DNA from 2 places in the Butyrivibrio sp. AD3002 genome. Region 2 is predicted to be linked to the other one. Evidence: riboswitches for the same ligand, from Rfam matches in the RefSeq annotation. Region 2 holds a riboswitch; the other holds the start of a gene.
The links. A riboswitch is a leader RNA that binds a small molecule or an ion and turns the genes downstream of it on or off. The one in region 2 is predicted to bind cyclic di-GMP.
Positions count from the first base shown of each region.

Region 1: it holds a riboswitch for cyclic di-GMP, as region 2 does, so the genes downstream of both, G596_RS0103820 (Cna B-type domain-containing protein) here and G596_RS23735 (Ig-like domain-containing protein) in region 2, are expected to answer to the same signal.

Region 1 covers NZ_ATVV01000003.1:59,545-70,039, forward strand. The annotation lists gene G596_RS0103790 (SGNH/GDSL hydrolase family protein) at 1-601, shown strand, start outside; gene G596_RS0103795 (adenylosuccinate synthase) at 792-2,081, shown strand; gene G596_RS23435 (HAD family hydrolase) at 2,095-3,084, shown strand; gene infC (translation initiation factor IF-3) at 3,326-3,838, shown strand; gene rpmI (50S ribosomal protein L35) at 3,959-4,159, shown strand; gene rplT (50S ribosomal protein L20) at 4,223-4,579, shown strand; cyclic di-GMP riboswitch class I at 4,940-5,019, shown strand; gene G596_RS0103820 (Cna B-type domain-containing protein) at 5,111-10,495, shown strand, end outside.
Region 2 covers NZ_ATVV01000011.1:111,435-121,929, reverse strand. The annotation lists gene preA (NAD-dependent dihydropyrimidine dehydrogenase subunit PreA) at 1-420, opposite strand, end outside; gene G596_RS0109460 (TrkH family potassium uptake protein) at 518-1,963, opposite strand; gene trkA (Trk system potassium transporter TrkA) at 1,982-3,349, opposite strand; gene G596_RS21640 (hypothetical protein) at 3,649-3,915, shown strand; gene bilS (flavodoxin family protein BilS) at 3,923-4,474, shown strand; gene G596_RS23740 (CPBP family intramembrane glutamic endopeptidase) at 4,708-5,580, shown strand; gene G596_RS0109435 (hypothetical protein) at 5,663-6,007, opposite strand; gene G596_RS23735 (Ig-like domain-containing protein) at 6,004-8,655, opposite strand; cyclic di-GMP riboswitch class I at 8,712-8,791, opposite strand; gene G596_RS0109425 (hypothetical protein) at 9,117-9,803, opposite strand; gene G596_RS0109420 (hypothetical protein) at 9,868-10,495, opposite strand, start outside.

The DNA of each region.
Region 1 (10,495 bases), on a different contig from region 2:
CGGCACGGCAAACGTTAAGGTTGTTTACAAAACAAAAAAGAAAAAAACTTATAAGTGCAATATATATGTCACTGTAGCAAAGAGTACTGTGCGGACACTTTATGTAGGTGATTCCAGAAGCGTTGACCTGTTCTCGGCAACGGCTGAATCGGTGTTTGGCGAGGTTCATAACGATATAGTTGTCTGTGCTTTGAATGGCGCAAATGTGAGATTCCTTGGAGAAGTACTTGATCATTCGGATCTTAGCGACTACGACATGATAATAACCTGGATGGGAGCAAATGATTTCGGTCATTTTAAGCCTTATATAGTTAAATACAACAGGCTTGTTTCGAAAGGGAAAAAGCTGGTGGTTTGTTCTGTTGGAATGACAAGGGACGCATTTCTTGATGAGGGCGGACAGCCGCTTTTCAACACCGGAGTTATAAACAGGTTTAATATCCAGCTGATGGACTGGGCAGGAAAAAAGAAAAAGGTAAAGACCGTATCAATGAACGACTACATCGCAAATAAGGTATCTATTGATTCGAAAGACGGGGTGCATTATTCACCAAAGCCCAATAAAGGACTGTGGAACTATATTCTTGATAAGGCGGAATGAACCTTTTTATACATAATTAAATGTAAATTCAAGTCAGCAGATCGAAACAGGCGGTTTTGTATCTGCTGATTTTTTATTCATAATATGAAATCCATTTTGCAAAATAATTTACTTATGGAGGATTCTGTAGTATATTATCATGTGGTTATTTTAGTAAACTAAACCGTGTAACACAGAATGGAGAAATAAAATGGTTAAAGCAGTAGTTGGAGCAAACTGGGGAGACGAAGGAAAAGGTAAGATCACAGATATGATGGCCGATCAGGCTGATGTGGTTGTACGTTTTCAGGGAGGCGCGAACGCAGGACATACCATTGTTAATAAGTATGGTAAGTTTGCACTGCATACTCTTCCTTCAGGTGTATTCCACCAAAATATAACAAATATCATCGGCAACGGTGTGGCACTTAATATTCCGGTACTCATCGGAGAGCTTAATTCAGTAATTGAGAAAAATGTGCCTACTCCGAATCTTCTTATTTCAGATCGTTGTCAGATAGTTATGCCTTATCACATTCTTTTCGATCAGTATGAAGAGGAGAGACTTGGCGGTAAGTCCTTTGGATCAACAAAGTCAGGTATCGCACCTTTCTATTCAGATAAATATGCAAAGATCGGTTTCCAGGTTAATGAACTTTTTGATGAGGAGCTTTTAAAGGAGAAGGTAGAGAGAGTTCTTGTTACAAAGAACATCCTTCTTAAGGAGCTTTATCACAAGCCGGAGATCAGTCCTGCAGAGCTTCTTGATACTCTTCATGAGTGGAGAGACATGGTTAAGCCCTATGTTGCAGACACTGCGTTGTTCCTTGAGAAAGCAATTAAGGAAAATAAGACAGTTCTTCTTGAGGGCCAGCTTGGAACTATGAAGGATCCTGACCACGGAATCTATCCTATGGTTACTTCTTCTTCAACATTGGCTGCATACGGAGCAATCGGAGCAGGTATCGCACCTTATGAGATTAAGCAGATTGTAGTAGTTAACAAGGCTTATTCTTCTGCTGTAGGAGCAGGTGCTTTCACATCAGAGATTTTTGGCGAAGAAGCTGATGAACTCAGAAGACGCGGTGGTGACGGCGGTGAGTACGGTGCAACTACAGGACGTCCTCGTCGTATGGGATGGTATGACTGCGTTGCAAGTAAGTACGGCTGCAGACTTCAGGGTGCAACCGACGTTGCTTTCACTGTTCTTGACGTACTTGGCTATCTCGATGAGATACCTGTATGTGTTGGTTATGAGATTGATGGTGAGGTTACCAAGGACTTCCCTGTAACACATCTACTTGAGAAGGCTAAGCCCGTATACGAGACACTTCCCGGATGGAAGAGCGATATCCGTGGCATAAAGAAGTATGAAGATCTTCCGGAGAACTGCCGTAAGTACATCGAGTTCATCGAGAAGGAGATAGGATATCCGATCACCATGGTATCTAATGGACCTGCCAGAGAAGATATCATCTATCGCGAGAGCCCGATTAAATAATTGAGGATTATACATGGCTAAACGAGGCAATAATGATAAAACTCCGCTTATCAGACGTATATTGGCAATAATAGGTGTTTTGGTTCTTCTCGGAGTAAACGGTATCTTTTTCACAAAGGCTGTTCGAGGGACCTTTGATACGCCGGGTGCATTTATGACAGCTGCTGTGTCTACTGTTGCAATACCAATAGTAGTCTGGCTCTTTGTGTGGGCTTTTTCGGCCGTTACAGGAAAAAGAACAGTAGCATCTCCGGATCCTTATGGGAGAAATGAGAAAGACGAATCTGAGGATGAGATAAAGGCAGAAGACCTGAATATTGAGGAATCTACAGATAAGTCCGAGACTTCCTCGGTACCAGGGAAACACGACAGGATATCCAATGGAAAAGTCGATACCGTGATTTTTGATATCGGCGGAGTTCTCGCTGATTTTTGCTGGGAACAGTTCATCAAGGATAAGGGTTACGTTGAGGATACAGTAAACAAAATCGCAGAAGCCAGCATTAAATCTCCCGCATGGGATGAATTTGACAGAGGTGTTCTCGATACTATGGAAGTAATACAGGGGTTTGTAAAAAACAATCCTTCCATGGAAGCGGAGTTGTATGATGTTTTCTCTGACCTTAGTGGTCTTTTGAGGAAAAGAGAGCGGACTATTCCCTGGATACGAGCGCTTAAGAAAGCAGGCTTTAAGGTTTTTGTTCTTTCCAATTATTCAAAGCAGGCTGAGGATGCCAACCCCTTTATGAAGGAATTCCTTGATGAGGTTGATGGCGGAATTCTTAGTTATAAGGAACAGATAATAAAGCCCGACAGAAAAATCTTTGAACTTATATGCGAACGATACGACCTTATTCCGGGTAAGTGTGTATTTATAGATGATCTTCAGCGAAATGTAGATGCTGCAAGTGATTTCGGAATGAAGTCAATATTGTTTGAGAGCTACGAACAGGTAGACAGAGAGCTTTCAAAGCTTGGGGTTACCTGTAAGATTGAGATGTAATGTGAAGATTTTTGATTTTTATAAAAATAGTATTGACAGTATAACGATAAGAGTGTTATATTATCCGAGTATGTAAAACAAAGCAGAGGTTTCCACTCTCACCCTGTGGCGCACAGCTTGCAGGTGTTAATACATCTTAGATACCGCAGATATTGGACTACGCGGGTATTCTGATTGATTGTTAAGTGGACTTCCTTTGTGAGTCCACTTTTTTTTATACAAGTTTTGGAGGTACAAAGCTATTAGCAATAACGATTTATTCATCAATGAACAGATCAGAGACAAAGAAGTTCGTGTTATTGGGGTAGACAATGAGCAGCTTGGCGTTATGTCAATTCAGGATGCCAGAAAGCTTGCTGATGAGGCCGGAGTTGATCTGGTTAAGATAGCACCCAATGCTAAGCCGCCGGTTTGCCGTATTGTTGATTACGGTAAATTCAAGTATGAGCAGCTTCGCAAAGAGAAGGAAGCACGTAAGAAGCAGAAAAATGTCGAGATTAAGGAGATAAGACTTTCACCCAATATCGACACTAACGACCTTAATACAAAGGTTAACGCTGCTAAGAAGTTCCTCGAGAAGGGTAACAGAGTTAAAGTTACTTTGAGATTCAGAGGACGTGAGATGGCTCACATGGGAGCAAGTGTGCATATTCTTACAGATTTTGCTGAGGCTCTTGCTGATATCGCTGTGATTGATAAGCAGCCTAAGGTTGAGGGACGTTCTATGACCATGTTCCTTACCGAGAAGAAGTAATGTCTCTTGCTCATAAGGCAAGTTACATATATAAGTAATTATTCAGCTTGATTATTGGATGATTACACTGTCCTTTCGGACGGATAATGAAATAATTTACAAGCATAGGAGGATTTAGTTATGCAGCACAAGATGAAAACAAACAGATCTGCTGCCAAGCGTTTCAAGGTAACAGGCACAGGTAAGCTGATCCGTAACAAGGCGTACAAGCGTCACATTCTTACAAAGAAGTCTACAAAGAGAAAGAGAAATCTCAGACAGGCAGCAGTAGTTGACGCTACCAATGTAAAGACAATGAAGAAGATTCTGCCTTACGTTTAATCTTAAGTATTATCGTATAAGAGCAGTACCGGTTATTCGAAATTAATTTAGGAGGAAAACGAAATGGCAAGAATTAAAGGTGGCATGAATGCCAAGAAGAAGCATAAGAGAGTTTTAAAGCTCGCTAAGGGCTATAGAGGCGCTAGATCAAAACAGTACAGAGTTGCTAAGCAGTCAGTTATGAGAGCACTTACATCAGCATTCGCTGGTCGTAAGCAGAAGAAGAGAGATATGAGATCTCTTTGGATCACACGTATCAACGCTGCAGCTCGTCTTAACGGAATGTCTTATTCAAACCTTATGCACGGCCTCAAGCTTGCAGAGGTTGAGATCAACCGCAAGATGCTTGCTGAGATGGCTGTAAATGATCCTGAAGGATTCAAGACTCTTACAGAGATCGCTAAGCAGAAGATAGCATAACTATTACGAACCGTTCCCAATGATTTGGGAGCGGTTTTTTTATGCCCAAAAACTTTCAAATTTCGTACATTTTGAAAGAATGATTAACCTAGAATAAACTTTATAAACAAGCATAAATTCTTTGGGAAAAAAGTATGTAAATCCTTGTAAATACTGGCTTGTAAGGGTAAAGTACAAGATAGAGAAGTGATCATAAAAATGGAAAAATATGAAAAAAACATTTAAAAAATGACATTTAGTGTTGATTTTTTAAATCAAATATAATATCATAAAATAAGCGAAACGCGTGAAAATGTGTTTCAATTATGATTGAAAAGTTTTCCAAACAGGTTGACTTTTTAGTCCGTAGTTTAATATGGATGGAATTCAGGGCAAAGCTATCGTGAGGTAGTGACGCAAAGCTACAGGGTCTGAGGCTTTTCAGACAGCCAGCTGCCTGCGCTTTTATTTTAGGAGCGCGGTTAAATTCGCAGTGATGATTTGCCCTGTTTGAGAAGCTTCAAACAGGGCGTTCTTTTTTGAGGGATATTTATGGCAAAGCGGTATTTCCGAAAAAATACAGTAGAAAACTATGCTAAAAGGCACGACTTTTTAAGAAGGTGGCTTTCAGTAATGCTGGTTGTCGGTCTTCTGATTACTACCGTTACTTTATATGCCATGAATAAGGCGGCTTCAGCTGTTACCGAAGAGGGAGCTGAGGAAGTTGGTATGGTCCTTAATCCCGAAGCTCTGGGTAGTCCTGAGGGCGGTGAAGAGGAATCCGCAGAGGAGAGCTCTGAGGAAGAATCCGGTGAGGAGTCCGGTGAAGAGATTGCAGAAGAATCCTTCGAGGAGTCATCTGAGGAATCTTTTGAGGAGGAATATACCGAAGAAGGCAGCGGCGAGGAGTCCGCAGAAAATCAGGAAGAATATGTTGCTGATGCCGGAGAAGCTGAGGAATATTCCGAACAGAGCTCTGAGGAAATTGTGGAAAATGAGGAGACTTCAGGAGAAGAGGGAAATGATGAAAGTATAGAGGAAGGCTCTGAAGAGACTATAGAAGACGAAAATGCTGAAGAGACAACCGAAGAAACAACACAGGAGCTTGCAGAGGAAGCACCTGATAGTATAGAACTTTCAGCAGATGTCAGACTCACAGTTTCTTATATTGACGAAGCAGGCGAACTTATTAAGGATGAGGAAGGAAATGCTGTAGCTGATGAAAGAGAGATGAACCTCTCAGAGGGACTTGATCTTACAGCAGGAAGCAGCGATGTGCGTGAAATAGAGGGTTACACCTATGTAGGTGCAGCCCTTGATGACGTGCCTGTAACCGGAATTACTGTTAAAAGACTTGAATCCGAAGGCGAAGAAAGCGGATTTAAGTATTACGAAGCTACCGATGAAAGCGGAAATACCTATGATGTCACTTCCGATGCTAAGCTTGTAATCACCTATCTTAAATCCGAAGAGGAGGTGGCAGAGATCGAAGGCAAGAGATCAAAGGTAATAATCGATGATGTTGCTGTTACCGCAGTTTATGTAAATTCTGCAGGCGAGCATATCAAGGAAGACCAGAAACTTGAGCTTACAGAAAATCTTGATCTCTCCAAGGCGGAAGAGACTGAAAAGATAGATGGATATTTCTTTAAGGAGGTTACTTATCAGGATAAGAAAGTAGCTTCGGTAAACATTGTTGAAAAAGACATCACTGATGAAATGATCGACAAGGCCATCGAAGAAGGCAAGTCTGTCGAGCTGACGGAGAAGAAAACGAGCGATTCTTCTGAAAACAGTTCTGCAACGGCAGCGGAAGATGCAGCTAATGAAACAGCTGCTGATAGTGAAACTTCCGAAGCTTCAGGTACATCTTCCACAGGAAAGAATATTGTGATAATCGTGGAAGCTGAGGATGGAACCAGAACGATAGAGGAAGGCAGTGCAACCACATATAAGACCTATGAGGTTGTTACTGTTGAAGGTGAGACTATCGAGGTTACAGAGGACTCCGAGATTTCCTTCACTTATCTTAATGCTAATACTCAGGATACCTTCACTGTAACCAATGACAAGGTAACTGTTACAGTTAAACTCTCCAATCCCGGATCACTTCCGGAGGGAGTGGAACTTGTAGTGTCCGAAATTAATGAGAATTCCGGCGGATACAACTATGATGCATATCTGCAGGCTATGAACGAGAATGCAGAAAGCATTGCCTCTGCCAGCGGACAGGAAGAGGCTCAGATTTATGACAAATCCAATACTCTTATATATGACATCTGCTTCAAGCTGGATGGCGTTGAGTATCAGCCTGCAGAGGGAACAGCTTCTGTTTCCATGCAGCTTATAGAGAATCAGCTTTCAGAGGATCTCGGCGCAGAAAATGAGGAGGACGTAACTGTAATCCACATGCCCGTATCCGAGGAAGTAATGCAGAATGTTGATTCAACTGAGGAAGCTACAAACATTTCCTCAGGAGATATCTCCATCGAAGTTATGCCTGAAAGCAATGCAAATCTTGAAGGAGACAAGGACAGTGTTGAGTTTGAAACAGATTCCTTCTCAGCCTGGGCTATAACTATCAACGGAACCTATACCTGGACCGGAAATAATAGCATGTCATCTTCCCAGATTGCAGAGGGACTTGGCGATAACATTTATTTCAGCGTTGTTGCAAATGATCTTGCGCTAGCTACTCACTCTGAAGGAAACGTTGCCGTTGTAAATCTTCAAGGTGGCGCCGCAGGCAATGCACTTGGTAATTCTACGAATGTTTATACTCACATCAGCGGATTTGACCTCACGGTTACAAGAAAAGCATCAAGAGCCGGAAGATATAATTTTGCGATTTACTCAAATTCCAAGGCTGAGGGTAATCCGGTTCATACTTTCAGCATAGATGTTACCAGTAACGGTGGAAGCGGAACCTATACCGTTCCTGTAGATGCTAAGCAGTATACTAATCTTTTCGTGTTTGAGCTTGATTCTCAGGGTAAGCCTATAACTGATTCAGCAAAGTATGTTTCTACGGATAACGGCAAAGGAGATAATTCCCTTATCGGAAAATTCAGCGATAACTATGTAGAGAACATGAATGGTAATTCTCCTCAGTATGTCATTCAGAAAGTGGATGGACAGACAATCAATCTCTATGTAAAGAATGAGAACAAGGTTTACAGGAAAACGGGAGACGACGTTAAGGATGAGGCTTTAACAAGTCCTTATCCTGTAAATGTTGGAAGCCTTCTTTCGCAGGCATATTCATTATCAAAATCTCTGGCATATATAAAGACCAATGATTCGGTTGAAGTTGTGAATATTAAGGCGACAACAGGAAACTTCAGGGAAGATGTGGGTAATGCCCTCGGAAAAGATCAGAACTGGATTACAGCCGAAAACGGAGGCTTTAGTTTTGGCGGCAAGCTCTTGGTAATAAATCTTGATCTTACAAGGTTTGTAGATAAGGGTTATGCAATAACCCAGTTTATTGCGAACGGCTCGAAGAGCGGTCAGGACTGGGAAGAAGTCGCAAATCAGATAATTATAAATCCTGTTCAGAAGGTTAACGGCGAATATGTGCCCTATACAGGAGCACTTACTCTTCAGACAACCTCCGGCACGATTGTTGCGCCTTCGGCATACGTCAAGCACGAATCCGGTAACCACGTCGGAACAATCATCGGAAGTACTGTAAATCATGCAAGCGGTGAGATTCATAAGATTACTGTTCAGAGATACCTTACGCTCAAAGGCAACGTTACAATCAGCGACGGCGAAGGCGAAGTAGGCGGATCACTCGAATTTAATGTTATTAAAAAAATCAACGGCTCAAAAGAAAATGTGACGGAAACATTCTCCTTCAAGCTGGAGAGACTTGTTGACAATAAAACCAGATGGGATACGGTTGAATCTGATATTAAAAACGCAGGCAGCAACATAAGCTTTAAGGTTGAGGATATATCTCTAAATGATCATCTTAAGGATATGACTGTCGGACAGACCTATGTATTCAGATTTACAGAAAATAAACTTCCTGACAATTCGCCCTACACTAAGGACGGATCCTTCATCCTAGTGAAGGTTAAGGATTATCGTACGGCGAAGCAGGAAATAAACTATTACCGCGTTCCGATGTATGAGGAGGACACGGAAGGTAAGATTATACTGGATGAAAAAGGCGAAAAGAAGGTATATTACGGATACAGTGATGTTCTTCAGAATCCTTCTCAGGCACCTAATTACTGCAATACTGCACACCGTGTTTATGATGATGATATCGCTTTCAATAACACCAAGGGCGGAAGTCTTACGATTAAGAAAGTTTGGAACTACGATTCCTTTAAATATCCGTTCATTTATGTGTATGTATGCGGACGTGCAGGTGGTAAGGATATTACTTCAGAAAGCAGATTAGTAACGCTCAGCTGGGAGAATAACTGGACTGAAACAATTACAGACCTGACAACAGCTACTGCAAAGGGTAGTCCTATTATCTACAGGGTTGCAGAAGTAAATGCGATAGATGCTTACGGCAACGTGCTGGATTACAATACAATTCTTGCAAGACTTAATGCCGGTGACCACAGATTGCTTCTCTATGACGATGGTGACACTGATGCTAATAATGTCACTAAGTATTCGGACGGGCAAAGTGCAGTACTTCCGGGCGGAGATGTGAGAATAAGCAAAGCTTCAAATGGATATGTGGTAAGCTACAGCACTACGGTTCCGAATATGAAGTCTACCTATGGCGGAAGCTCATGGCAGAGAGTTGGGCTTGTTGACGGTAACGGCGGCGAAGTAACAATAACCAATACTCAGGTAATAGACTTTGAGGTTACAAAGAACTGGATACTTGATGGGAAAAATCTTCCGGATAAGAGTCTGGTAAAGATAGAGCTCTGGATGAATTCAGCAAATATCCAGGATCAGGCAACAGGTATTGAGCCGGTTGTGGTAACTGATAATATTACGCCTACAGTTGAAGGTGCTGACACGGCATGGACATACACCTGGAAGACACTTCCTGCCTTTGATTCCCAGGGAGAGCCGATAGTTTACTATGCAAAAGAGACTTTGATTCCTGAGGGATTTTCATCAGATGCTGAGACAGAGGGTAAGAAGGTAACTACTATCACGGAAAACTATAAGGATTCGAGCACAGGATGCGAGAGACTAAGGAAAGTAAGCATTACCAATACCGGAATGTCTCTTAAGCTGCATATGAACAAGCTTCTTGATGCAAAGGATCCCGGAACCGAGAAGTACTACTTCTGGGTAAGGATGTATGATGAAGAGACAGGCGATTGTAAGGGAAGATATCTTCCGGATCACAACTGGGTCGCAAATAACGGAAAAGCAATTGATTATGAAATCGATCCAGCTGCATGGGAAATGAAGGTTGGCGGAACTTACTACTTCCTCTTCAGAGAGGGTAAGTGCGACGAAAACAATAAAACTACCTGCACGATGGATCCGGGTGCAATAATTGCAAAGGTGAATTATACAGCGATAGGCACAGCTGAAATTCACTATTACAAAGTTTATGAGTCCTCGGATACTGATGCATTATTTGCCAATAATTCTCTGGCGCCATCATATTGCACAAATGAAGTGACAGATGATGATGTGGCATTTAAAAATAAGACCGGTGCAAGTGCGGATATTTATGTTGTGAAGGAATGGGATTCACTTGTGGGACCTCCGCTTACGGATTCCTGGACACCTGATAACATTTTCGATGTAATAGTTAAGCTCTATTCGAAAGAGGATGGAAAAGAGACACTGGTCGGAACCAAGACCATTAGCGTATCCGATAATTCAACCGCTGATTCAAAGAAGGAAAGACTTGGCGGAAGAGGCGGATATCCGAGCGTATGGACAGGAAGATCCAACCCGATAGTTTTCGAGGATATGCCGGCTTATGACTCAAAGGGC
Region 2 (10,495 bases):
GGCTCCTGCCCAACCGGCTTCGAAGGCTCTTGCACACATATCATAGGTCGATGCCACCACCGATGACGACAATAGGAACGGATTCTCAATCGGGATTCCGCAGATGTCACACTGAAGACGTTTGTAATCCTCAGGCACATCAATCTCCGCCTCAGGTGCGACCACCTTATGTAAAGTCGACATAAGTCTCTGTATCGGAACCCTGCGGGAACTGATACAGGCATCTTCACAGTGTGCATCACACTTTGCACAAGCATTATTCTCCGGAAGGTTTAGTGCTGCGATATCTGCATTGTCAAACCAAATATCAAAAAGCGCTTTTCCCGGATCCATCTTCTTACATGCCTTGGTGCACGGCGGATCTTTGCACAACACACAGGCAAGCATGTCTTTTCGATTAATATAATTTTCCGGCAGCATAATTTCCCCCTCAATAACGTTAATTCGTTATCTCAATTATACTACCGGACTTATATTCACATCTTTAAATCGTCACTATTTCATTTTTATTTTATATTTATCTCTTGGCCCAGGTCCTGGGTGATAAGAGAATCAGCATCGGCAACAGCTCAAGTCTTCCTGCCAGCATATCAAACATAAGAACAATCTTGGACAGATCGGAATATGCGCTGAAGTTTCCTGTAGGACCGACCATTCCAAGGCCGGGACCGATGTTGTTAAGTGTCGCAGCCACCGCCGTGAAATTCGTTTCATAATCAAACTCATCAAAGGAAATGAGAAGGATTGAAATAATGAAAATCACCACATACATACTAAGGTAAGCAGATACCGACTTCACAACCGTAGAATCTATCGGATGTCCGTCCATATATACCTTCTTGACTGACTTCGGATGAACAATGTAGATCAGCTCATTTTTCAGTGCTCTTATCAGGATGACGAATCTGGAGAGCTTGAAGCCACCGCCCGTTGAACCCGCACAGGCTCCAAGGAGCATCAGACACGCCAGAAGAGTCTTACAAAGCTGAGGCCACTGATTGAAATCCAGAGTTGCAAAACCTGTCGTCGTCATCACTGATGCCACAGTAAAAAGTGAGTGATGGAAGGATTCAAAGGGAGTTGCAGTCACACCGTTTCTATAAATCATGAATGCGATAAGTGAAGCGGATCCGAACATCAGCGCCAGATAGAGCTTAACCTCATCACTTTTAATAGCTTCCTTCGGACGCAGCGTTATCAGATAGTAGTATACGTTGAAGTTGATACCACACATGATCATGAATATGGTTATGACTATCTGTGATGCTGTTGAAAAATCGTTGGCGCCGCTGTTTGTAATGCCGAAACCTCCGGTACCAACCGTAGCAAAGGTTGTTGTCATAGCCTGATACGGATTAAGTCCCGTGATCATAAGCAGGATAATCTGAGTTACCGTAATACCGATGTAAATCAGGTAAAGAATCTTGGCAGTGTCGCGAACCCTCGGTACGATTTTTCCTACAGAGGGGCCCGGGCTCTCCGCCCTCATAAGGTGCATGCTATAGCCGCCTCCCATGGGCATGATAGCAAGGATGAACACCAGCACACCCATACCGCCTACCCAGTGGGTGAAGGTGCGCCAGAACTGCACGCTGTAGTACATCTCAACGCTTGTGAGAATCGTAGATCCGGTCGTTGTAAAACCTGAAATCGTCTCAAATACAGCATCCACATAGCTGTCGGTTACTCCCGAAAGGACAAAGGGAAGCCCGCCGATCATACTTATAAGAATCCAGGTCAGGGCTGTGGATACAAAGCCCTCTCTGGCATAAATTGCAACATTCTTCGGCTTGAAATGTGCGCCGATGGATCCGACTGCAAGGCACGCCATAATAAGTAAAAAGAACATGCGGGCACAGCCGTACTCTTTATAAATGATCGCCACAATCAGCGGCAGCATCATGAGAATTCCGGTTATCTGCAAAACTCGTGAGAGCAGAAAACGGATCATCTTATAGTTCATACAAAATCACCTCTGTAATTATTTGTCGGATATGATGTCCGAAATATCCTGAAGTCCAAGCTGGCTGGTTATGACAACAACCGTATCTCCCGCCTCTATGACGCTTGAACCCTTAGGGGAGATGATCTCGCCTTTGCGGTTAATAAGAGCCACCAGGATACCCTTTTTCAAATGCATCTCTGAAAGAGGCTTGCCGATAACCGATGCCCCTTCCGTTACGAAGAACTCCAGCGCCTCAACCTTGCCGTCGTTCATCTTATAGAGTGCCTCTATGTTGTTACTACCCATGGAATTACTCATTCCGCGGACATACTGGACAATTCTCTGTGCAGTGATGTTCTTGGGATAGATAACGCTTCCGATCTGAAGTGAGCCGATAATCTCACCGTAATTAACTCTGTGAACCTTGGTAATAAGCTTAGCCTTGGGATTCACGCTCTTTACATACATAGAAAGCATGATGTTCTCTTCATCGAGATTGGTCATGGCAACGAAGGATTCCGTTCCGACGATGCCCTCTTCCATCAGCGCATCCTTGTCGGTTCCATCGGCATTTATTATGAGCGCCTGCGGAACTAGATCGGAGAGTTTCTTACATCTCTCAAGGCTCTTATCGAATATCTTTACATCGATTCCGAATGAAATCAGCTGCTGTGCGAGGTAATATGATGTTGCACCTCCGCCGATGATCATGCAGGAATGCACTCTTGCAGTGGGCATGCCGATTTTTCTGAAAAATTCGGCGATACTTCTCGATGCACCAACGATTGTAAGCTCGTCGTTCGCTCTAAGAACAAAGTCTCCGTTCGGGATGAAAACCTCGTCCGCACGGGATACAACCGCAATCAGCACTTTACTCTTAATCTCAGACTGTATTGTCTTAAGAGACTTATCGCAGATTCTGGTATCTTCTCTAACGGTCATGTGCACTATCTCGGCACGGCCTCTTGCGAAGGTCTCGATCTTGGTGGCAGCCGGGAATTTAAGAAGTCTTGCTGCCTCAGCCGCAGAGAGTTCCTCAGGGTTAACAACCAGGGAGAGACCGAGCTCTTCCTTGATGAAATTGATCTCTCTCTTATAAATAGGATTCTTAACACGGGCGATAGTGTTGCAATGACCGGCCTTTCTCGCTATCAGACAGCACAGAAGGTTAAGCTCGTCATTACCCGTAACCGCGATCATAAGATCCGCGTACTCTATTCCGGCATCCTTCATTACAAGGTAACTTGCGCCGTTACCGACGATGCCCATTACATCAAAGTTGTTGACAACACTCTGAATGACGTCACGTTTTTCCTCAATAACAGTAACGTCATGCCCCTCACCACTGAGCTGTTCAGTCAAAGCTGCGCCTACGTTACCGCAGCCAACTATAATTATCTGCATACTTTCCTCCAAAAAATCTTTATTGCATGGAATATTTTATTCAAAACAATCCATGCAATAAATAATCCCATATATAATACCACTATTTATCATCGTTTACTAGAAATCAAGGAAATAGTGATCTATTAAGCTTATTTCGTGTTTATAAAGTTTGGGTTTAGGTAATAATACATTTATGGATTTTTAAGAGAAATTCATTGGCGATTAATTGTATTTTCGCCGCATGAACACTATACTTTCCTTAAGATTGAGGGGGTGTTAACTTAAACACATATTGATCTTGTTCGAAGGTGTAGTATATGAAAGATTTTTTATATCGTTTTTTTCAGGGACGGTACGGTGCATACGGAACTGACAGACTGACCAAAACCTGTCTGGCTGCTTCGGTTGTTATCCTTGTGTTGTCGTACCTTACTCCTTTTGAGTTTATATATTACATAGCAATTGCTCTGCTCATTTACAGTTACTTTCGTCTTTTCTCAAAAAATATTCCGAGACGTTATCGTGAAAATGAGGCTTTTGTAAAATTTACCGACAGAATTATAAAGTTTTTCAGAAAACCATAAAGGAAACATGCTGAAATATTTAGTGATCTATGCAAGTGAAACAGGGAATACCAAGAAAATAGCCGATGAAATTTTCTATGCGCTTCCTTCCGACTCCAAAGAAGAGATCAATGTACGAAGCTGGAACGGAAGGCATGATGCCGAGACTTATTTCGTTGGTTTTTGGGTTAACCGCGGTACCTGTTCACTGGAAGTCATAGACCTTATTTCTTCTTTGCATGGAAAAAATGTGGCCTTTTTCGGCACCTGTGGCATGGGAAATGATCCCGCCTACTACAAGTCCGTCGAGGCCATTGCTACTGTCTGGCTTCCCGCAGACAACCGCTATCTCGGTTCCTTCTTTTGCCAGGGCTCCATGCCTGCCTTCATCCGTGATCGCTACGAAGAGCTCCGCGGAAAACGGGGCGATGAATTCGCCGACCGAATGATCGCCATCTTCGATGAAGGACAGCGCCACCCCGACAAGCAGGACCTCCTTCGCGCCAACGTCTTTGCCGACACGGCCGTTCACCGCATCCCCGAACAAGAAAACTACTCCCACCTCAGAGACATTCTGTAAATTCATCAATCCTTCTTGGATTGGACGTTGTCCTCAATATTGACGCGGATCAGGGCAAATTCGGTGCCGGTGAGGGCGTCTTCGAGGGTGAAGCGGACGGTGCCGTCATCGTCAACACAGGTAACCGTAGCCGCATCCGGATACGGAGTTACACTGACTTATTTTATAAGGTTTTCACGAGAGCAGTTTGGCTGTATTATATATGTATATTCTAAAGAAATGAGGGGTGTTGTATGAAAGGAGAAAATGTTATGAATACAAAGGGGAGCAAAGGAAAAGCAGTGCTTGTTGCACTGGGATTAATGTTACTGTTTCTGGCTATCCAGGCCGTAGTTGGATTGGTTGCATCCATCATTGCACCGATTATGAATCCGGAAGCTGCCACAGATGCCGCAGCAATTACAGCTTATGTTATGAGCGTTATGCCGGTGGTTCAGTTCATCGCAGAAATTGTCTGCATTCTTGTTTTCGGAATCTGGTATTACAGAAGTTATGTCAAGAAAGCAAAAGAGCTTAGAACCTACGAGTCCGGCTTCAAAAAGATTGCCAGCCTTAAGGATATCGGCTTTATTCTTTCGCTGACCTTTGCCGCTTATTTTCTGGCTGCAGTAATCGGCTGGCTCGTAACGGTACTGATTCCCGGCAGCGGAGATTTATTTAGCAGTTTAATAGGCGCTATAACTGATGGCAATAAGACCATCGGCATGCTTACAGTTATGCTTCTGGGACCTGTCGCAGAAGAACTGTGCTTCAGAGGAGTAATTCTTCAAAAATCAAAGAAGGCTTTCGGTATCGTAGGATGCACAGTGCTTTCAGCTGTAATGTTTGGTCTGATGCACATGAATCCCGTTCAGAGTTTATATGCTATTCCGATCGGCGCAGCGCTTGCATTCACTGCTTACAAGTACGAGTCCATCGTTCCTGCAATGATCGGACACATTGTTAACAACAGTTTTGCGATGATATTGTCAAATCTTGTAAAGGAGGATTTAAATCAAATCCTGGCTCTTGTATTATTTGCAGCCTTCGCTGTTCTTTCAGTAGTCATCTACAGGAGCATACCCAAGGTAGAAAAATTCGATGAGAGTGATAAGCTCTCCGCATAATAAAGTCAAAGGCTTTTTGCGAAAGAAGTTTGTACTTGAAACAAAAAGAGGCGCCGGGAACTAATCCCTGCGCCTCATATTTTTAGTTGTAGTTAGTATCAAACGGTGTAAGCATGATCATTCCTTCCGTGGAATCCGAATAGGTCACCTTCACTGCTTTGGGATAATCAATCTTATAGTCCAGAATATATCCCTCCTTCGTTAATGCTTCCAATTCTTCGCTTAATCCTGACAACGCGGCATCCTCAGAGGTGGCATTTTTCAAAACGTTCGTCACTCTTTCCGAAACAACACTGATATAATCACTGCTCATAACTGCCGCTGCCTCCTTATCACCGTTATCGGTTATCTTGCGGTTACATCCGCAAAGAATGGAACATGAAATTATTGCAATCAGTATAACTGTTCGAACTGCATTTTTCATCATCTTACGACCACATTATCAATTATACCTACTGTATCAAATACTGAATCGCCTTCATCAAATGTCACGAATTCAAGTGTTACTCTCTGATTTCTGAGCGAAGACAGATCGTAGGAAACATCCTTCCACTTCGTATGATAAACAGTATCATCACCTTCGTCAAAATCTATATTAAAGATTTCGTACCATGTGGAAGTATTAACTTCTTCACGTGCAAGCTCTACAATCAGATTTCCGTTAGTATCCAGGAGACGGGCTATAAATTTGTCATCAAACTCAGTATTAACATATTCCAGAGGCTCTTCGGATACCACGTCATATGTAAAGCTGAGCGAGTTTGCATCCGAAGGAACCACAAAGGTCTGTGAAAGTACGCTGCCCTCTGTGCCTTCCTCCTTCTGAGTATCGTAAGAAGAAGAGGAGGATCCGATACCGGTTGTGATGATTGCCATCTTTTTACCATGAGTGGGTGATAATTCCGCAAGTCCTGTTATGGTTCTTGCATCACCCAGATGATACCATTCTGTCAAAGTAGGTGTTAATTCGAAGCTTCCGTTTTTGAAATCATCTGTGAACAGCACAGTATTGGTTGATCCTGAAAGTATAGGGTATGCTCCGTGTCCGTCATTTACCCCGTATGTTGCCGTTGCACTTGCGAATGCGTCGCCTGTTGTCTTACCGGAAGCAAGTCCTGTAACAAATGCCTTCATAAGATTTCTGCTGTAGATTGCAAGAACTGAATTATGGAAGCCCACAACCGTACTTGCTCCGCGTCCTAAGAACGCTGATGAAAATTGATTATTTACAGCCGTTCCCTCGCCCATAAAATCACAGGTCTCAGAGAAAAGCACTTTTCCGTTCAGTGCACTAACACCAAGGTTTGCAGTGAAGAATGATGGCTTAGCCCAGTAGTAAGTTTTACCATCCATAAGTATAGTTCTTACTACTCTGCCCTTTATCAGATCTGCATAATATGCGTTATCCTTAGCATCAGTAACCTCTTCATAGGTACACATGAAAAGATCATTTCCATAAGAGGATCCATGCATACTGAAAACAATAACATCATAGGCTGACATAGCTTTGAAGTCTTTTAAGGTAGCTTCCTTCATAGTTGTTGTCAGTCCCATTCCATTCAGTTCCGGAATGACTTCGTCGTTATAATATGCCTTTCTCCAGCCTACTTCATTACTTCCGCTAAAACCGAAGTATATGATAGCTTTTCCGATTGATCCTGCAGTATTTGAGCTGTTACGCACAATCGGTGCAAGAGATTCCGACTTAATCATTGTATCCCAGAGTCCGCTTCCCTTGGGATTACGAACTTTTCCGGTACCATTACTCTTAATTGTATTCTCTTCAAGAGATACTGCACCTGTGGTGCCATCAGTATATTCAAAGGTTATAACATTTGATTCACTGTCAAATGTTCCGACAGATTTAATATTTCCGGAGTTTTTCTGTTCATTTAAGACATTCTGAACTGCTGTCTTTTTTACTTCGATGGTGGCATTTGGATTAAGAGTTTCCGTTACCTCTTCGATGGCATTATCCGCTGCTGTCATCTCTTCTCTATTTTCAGCGGACATTACGGAAACAACATCAATATCAACTGTGTCAGAGGTTATCTCCTCTGATCCCACATATGCCTTTACATAATAGCTGTAACGACCGTTATTACCTGATACAAACCTTTTGTAAGCAGAGTAAATCTGGTCTCCCTTCATATCATCGCCGCTATCTTTATAAACTCCGTCATCCTCCATCGCTTTTACAAAGTTGCCATTGGAGTCATAGAGTTCAACTTTATCTACATTTACAGCGACTGTGGCATATAAATATACCGTATTGTCTGTGGTTCCTGCTACAACACTATTACTTGAAGCAGTCAGGGTTACAAGGCCTGAATTCTTTGATGCGGAACCTATGGTTGACTCTGATGATCCACCTGAGTTACCGGACTCACCTGAGCCATTTGTGCCATTTGTATTATTTGTATTATTTGCATCCTTGGAATCCTTTGAATCCTTGGAATCTTTGCCGTTTTGTGTTGCACCGTTTACCTTAACAAGTAAAGATGCGCTTTTCTTACTTCCGTCATTAGCTGTTGCTGTTATTGTTGCAGTTCCTTCTGCTTTGGCAACAATAAGTCCTGATTCTGAAACTGATGCAACAGACTCATCTGAACTCTTAAAGCTTACTGTTTTAATAGAAGCATCCAAGGGTTCTACTTTTGCTGTTACCTGATAATTCTGTCCCGCATTAAGTTCTATCTGCTGGTCCCCAATGGATACAGTGCTTACGGGTGAACCTACATAAATAGTACATTTTGCACTTTTCTTTGTGCCCTTTATTGTAGCTGTAATAACTGTTTTTCCCTTTTTAACAGCCTTTACGTTGCCCTTGCTGTCAACGGTTGCTACCTTTGGGTTTTTACTCTTAAATACAACTGACTTCTTTTTAGAAGATGTTGTTGCCTTAAGCTTTACTTTTTTGCCCTTCTTAAGGGTGTACTGGGAATAATTGAGGGTAATTGATTTTTCCCCCGAAGATGCCTTCTTTGCCATTACTGACATAGAAGTCGGCGAAACGCCGGAAAAGACAATTAACATTGTCAAAGCAATAGCGAGAATTGATTTGATTCGATTCATAATGAACAAATCCCCTTTCTAAAAAACCTTCGCTTCGCAAAGCTAAGGTTCTCAGAAAGTGCAACTGGCTGACTTCTTAATGAAAGTCCCTATAGCTTTGCGTCCTATGGTCACCCATAGTTTGCCGAAATATGTTTTGTCGCAGAACAAAAAACAGTAACTGTAGTCTATTCTCCGATTTAGTTTCCGTCAATCAGACTAATTCTAAAATATTTATAAACGAATTGCTTTATATTCAAAATTTAATAATTCCCTTAAACTCTTCTATTTTCCTGATATTTCTCTTTGTATCAGCAAATTTAGTTTCCGCACACCTGACATAGAATATTCTTTTTATCGTTGATATCTATTTTTATAAAGGTTAAAGTTAACAAAAGCGACTTCTCACGTTTCCCAAAATCGGCCCTCAAAAGAAAAACTATCCCCATCGTATATAATAGAAAAACCGCTCAAACGAGCGGTTACTTCTTAGCAAGAACATGTATTGTATCCAGTGTCTGTGTGCATTTGTCCTCAAAGTCATCATCCTCTGCCCTTGAGAAGACGATTGTGAAGACCTTGTTTTTGGATAGAACTATTGCGGTAGCCTGGTGGATTGTCTGCGTGTTCTCCGGGGTAAAAGATGTCCTTATCATATATCCCGGGAAGCCGTCATACTCCATATTTTCAAAGGATTCCAGAGTGAAGCCGATGTTTTCTCCGTAGAGACTTTCGTAGTTTTCCTTTTGAATAGTCTCATACATCTCTGCGGTGAGTTCATCATACCTATACTCGATGTTGGTAGCATCCTCGGATTCCCCTGCTGCCCTCTGAGCATTGGTAAGAATCTTCTTTTCCGGAAGAACCGAAACCTCGTAAGTAATGTTTGCGGATTCCAGCGGATAGTGCTCATTTACAAATACTCCGGGTTCATCTGAGGCCTTAAATCCCATAGGCACGAAAAACGTACAGGCAAGTGCTTCCGGAAGCTTTGACATACCTCCGACCTTGGATTCATCACCTGATCCGGAAGAATTCTCAGAATCCGCATCCTTAATCATGTCATCCAGAACCGCGCCCGCACCTGCCGAAGCCAGCGTGCTAATCCTGCTGTTCCCAAGCGTGAATACCGTAAGTATGAAGATAATTGATAAAAATCTTTTTCTCAAATGTCTCTCCTATATATCTATAGAAATAATCTTTCTGTAATCAGCTATCCTCTTGTCTGTCTTCTCATTTTCGCGATAGTTCAAACACATCAAACCAATATCGCTCATTCAAATAGCTGCCAATGTTCTTATTTTCGATTCCGGCAGGTGATTCCTTCCAGTCCTTCAGAATGTCCTCTCGGGAATTAAAGCTTCCAATGAAAAGCACTCTCCTTCCACTGTCCACAAGCTCCTGAACTTCCGGGTATTCACTTATAACCTGTATCCCCGGTAAAGTACTCTCAAGAATGCTATCCGTTATCGCTCCGTATAGATAAACCTGTACCGGAAGCTCTTTTCCCGCATCTCCCACTATGTCACAGTATCCATTCGCATAGTACATTGAAAGAGCCGCTACCTGTTCAAAATTACAGATTAGTATCGGCTTCTCCGAAAGCGAGTCTTCATCGGTGTCTTCAGAACCGTTGCCTTCATATATATCCTTCCAGAACTGCTCCGTCTGTACCATATTAACACGTTTATAGAGCTCATTTCCACGGAAAGCCCAAAAGTCTCTGATACAGAAAATAGTCATCAATGTATACAGAAGAAGTCCTGCAAATAGGAGTTTTCCACGTTCTCCATTAAGGAGCCGCTTAGCAGCAATCAGTACTGAAAGCCACATAGCTCCCATAGCCGGAATCATGTACCTG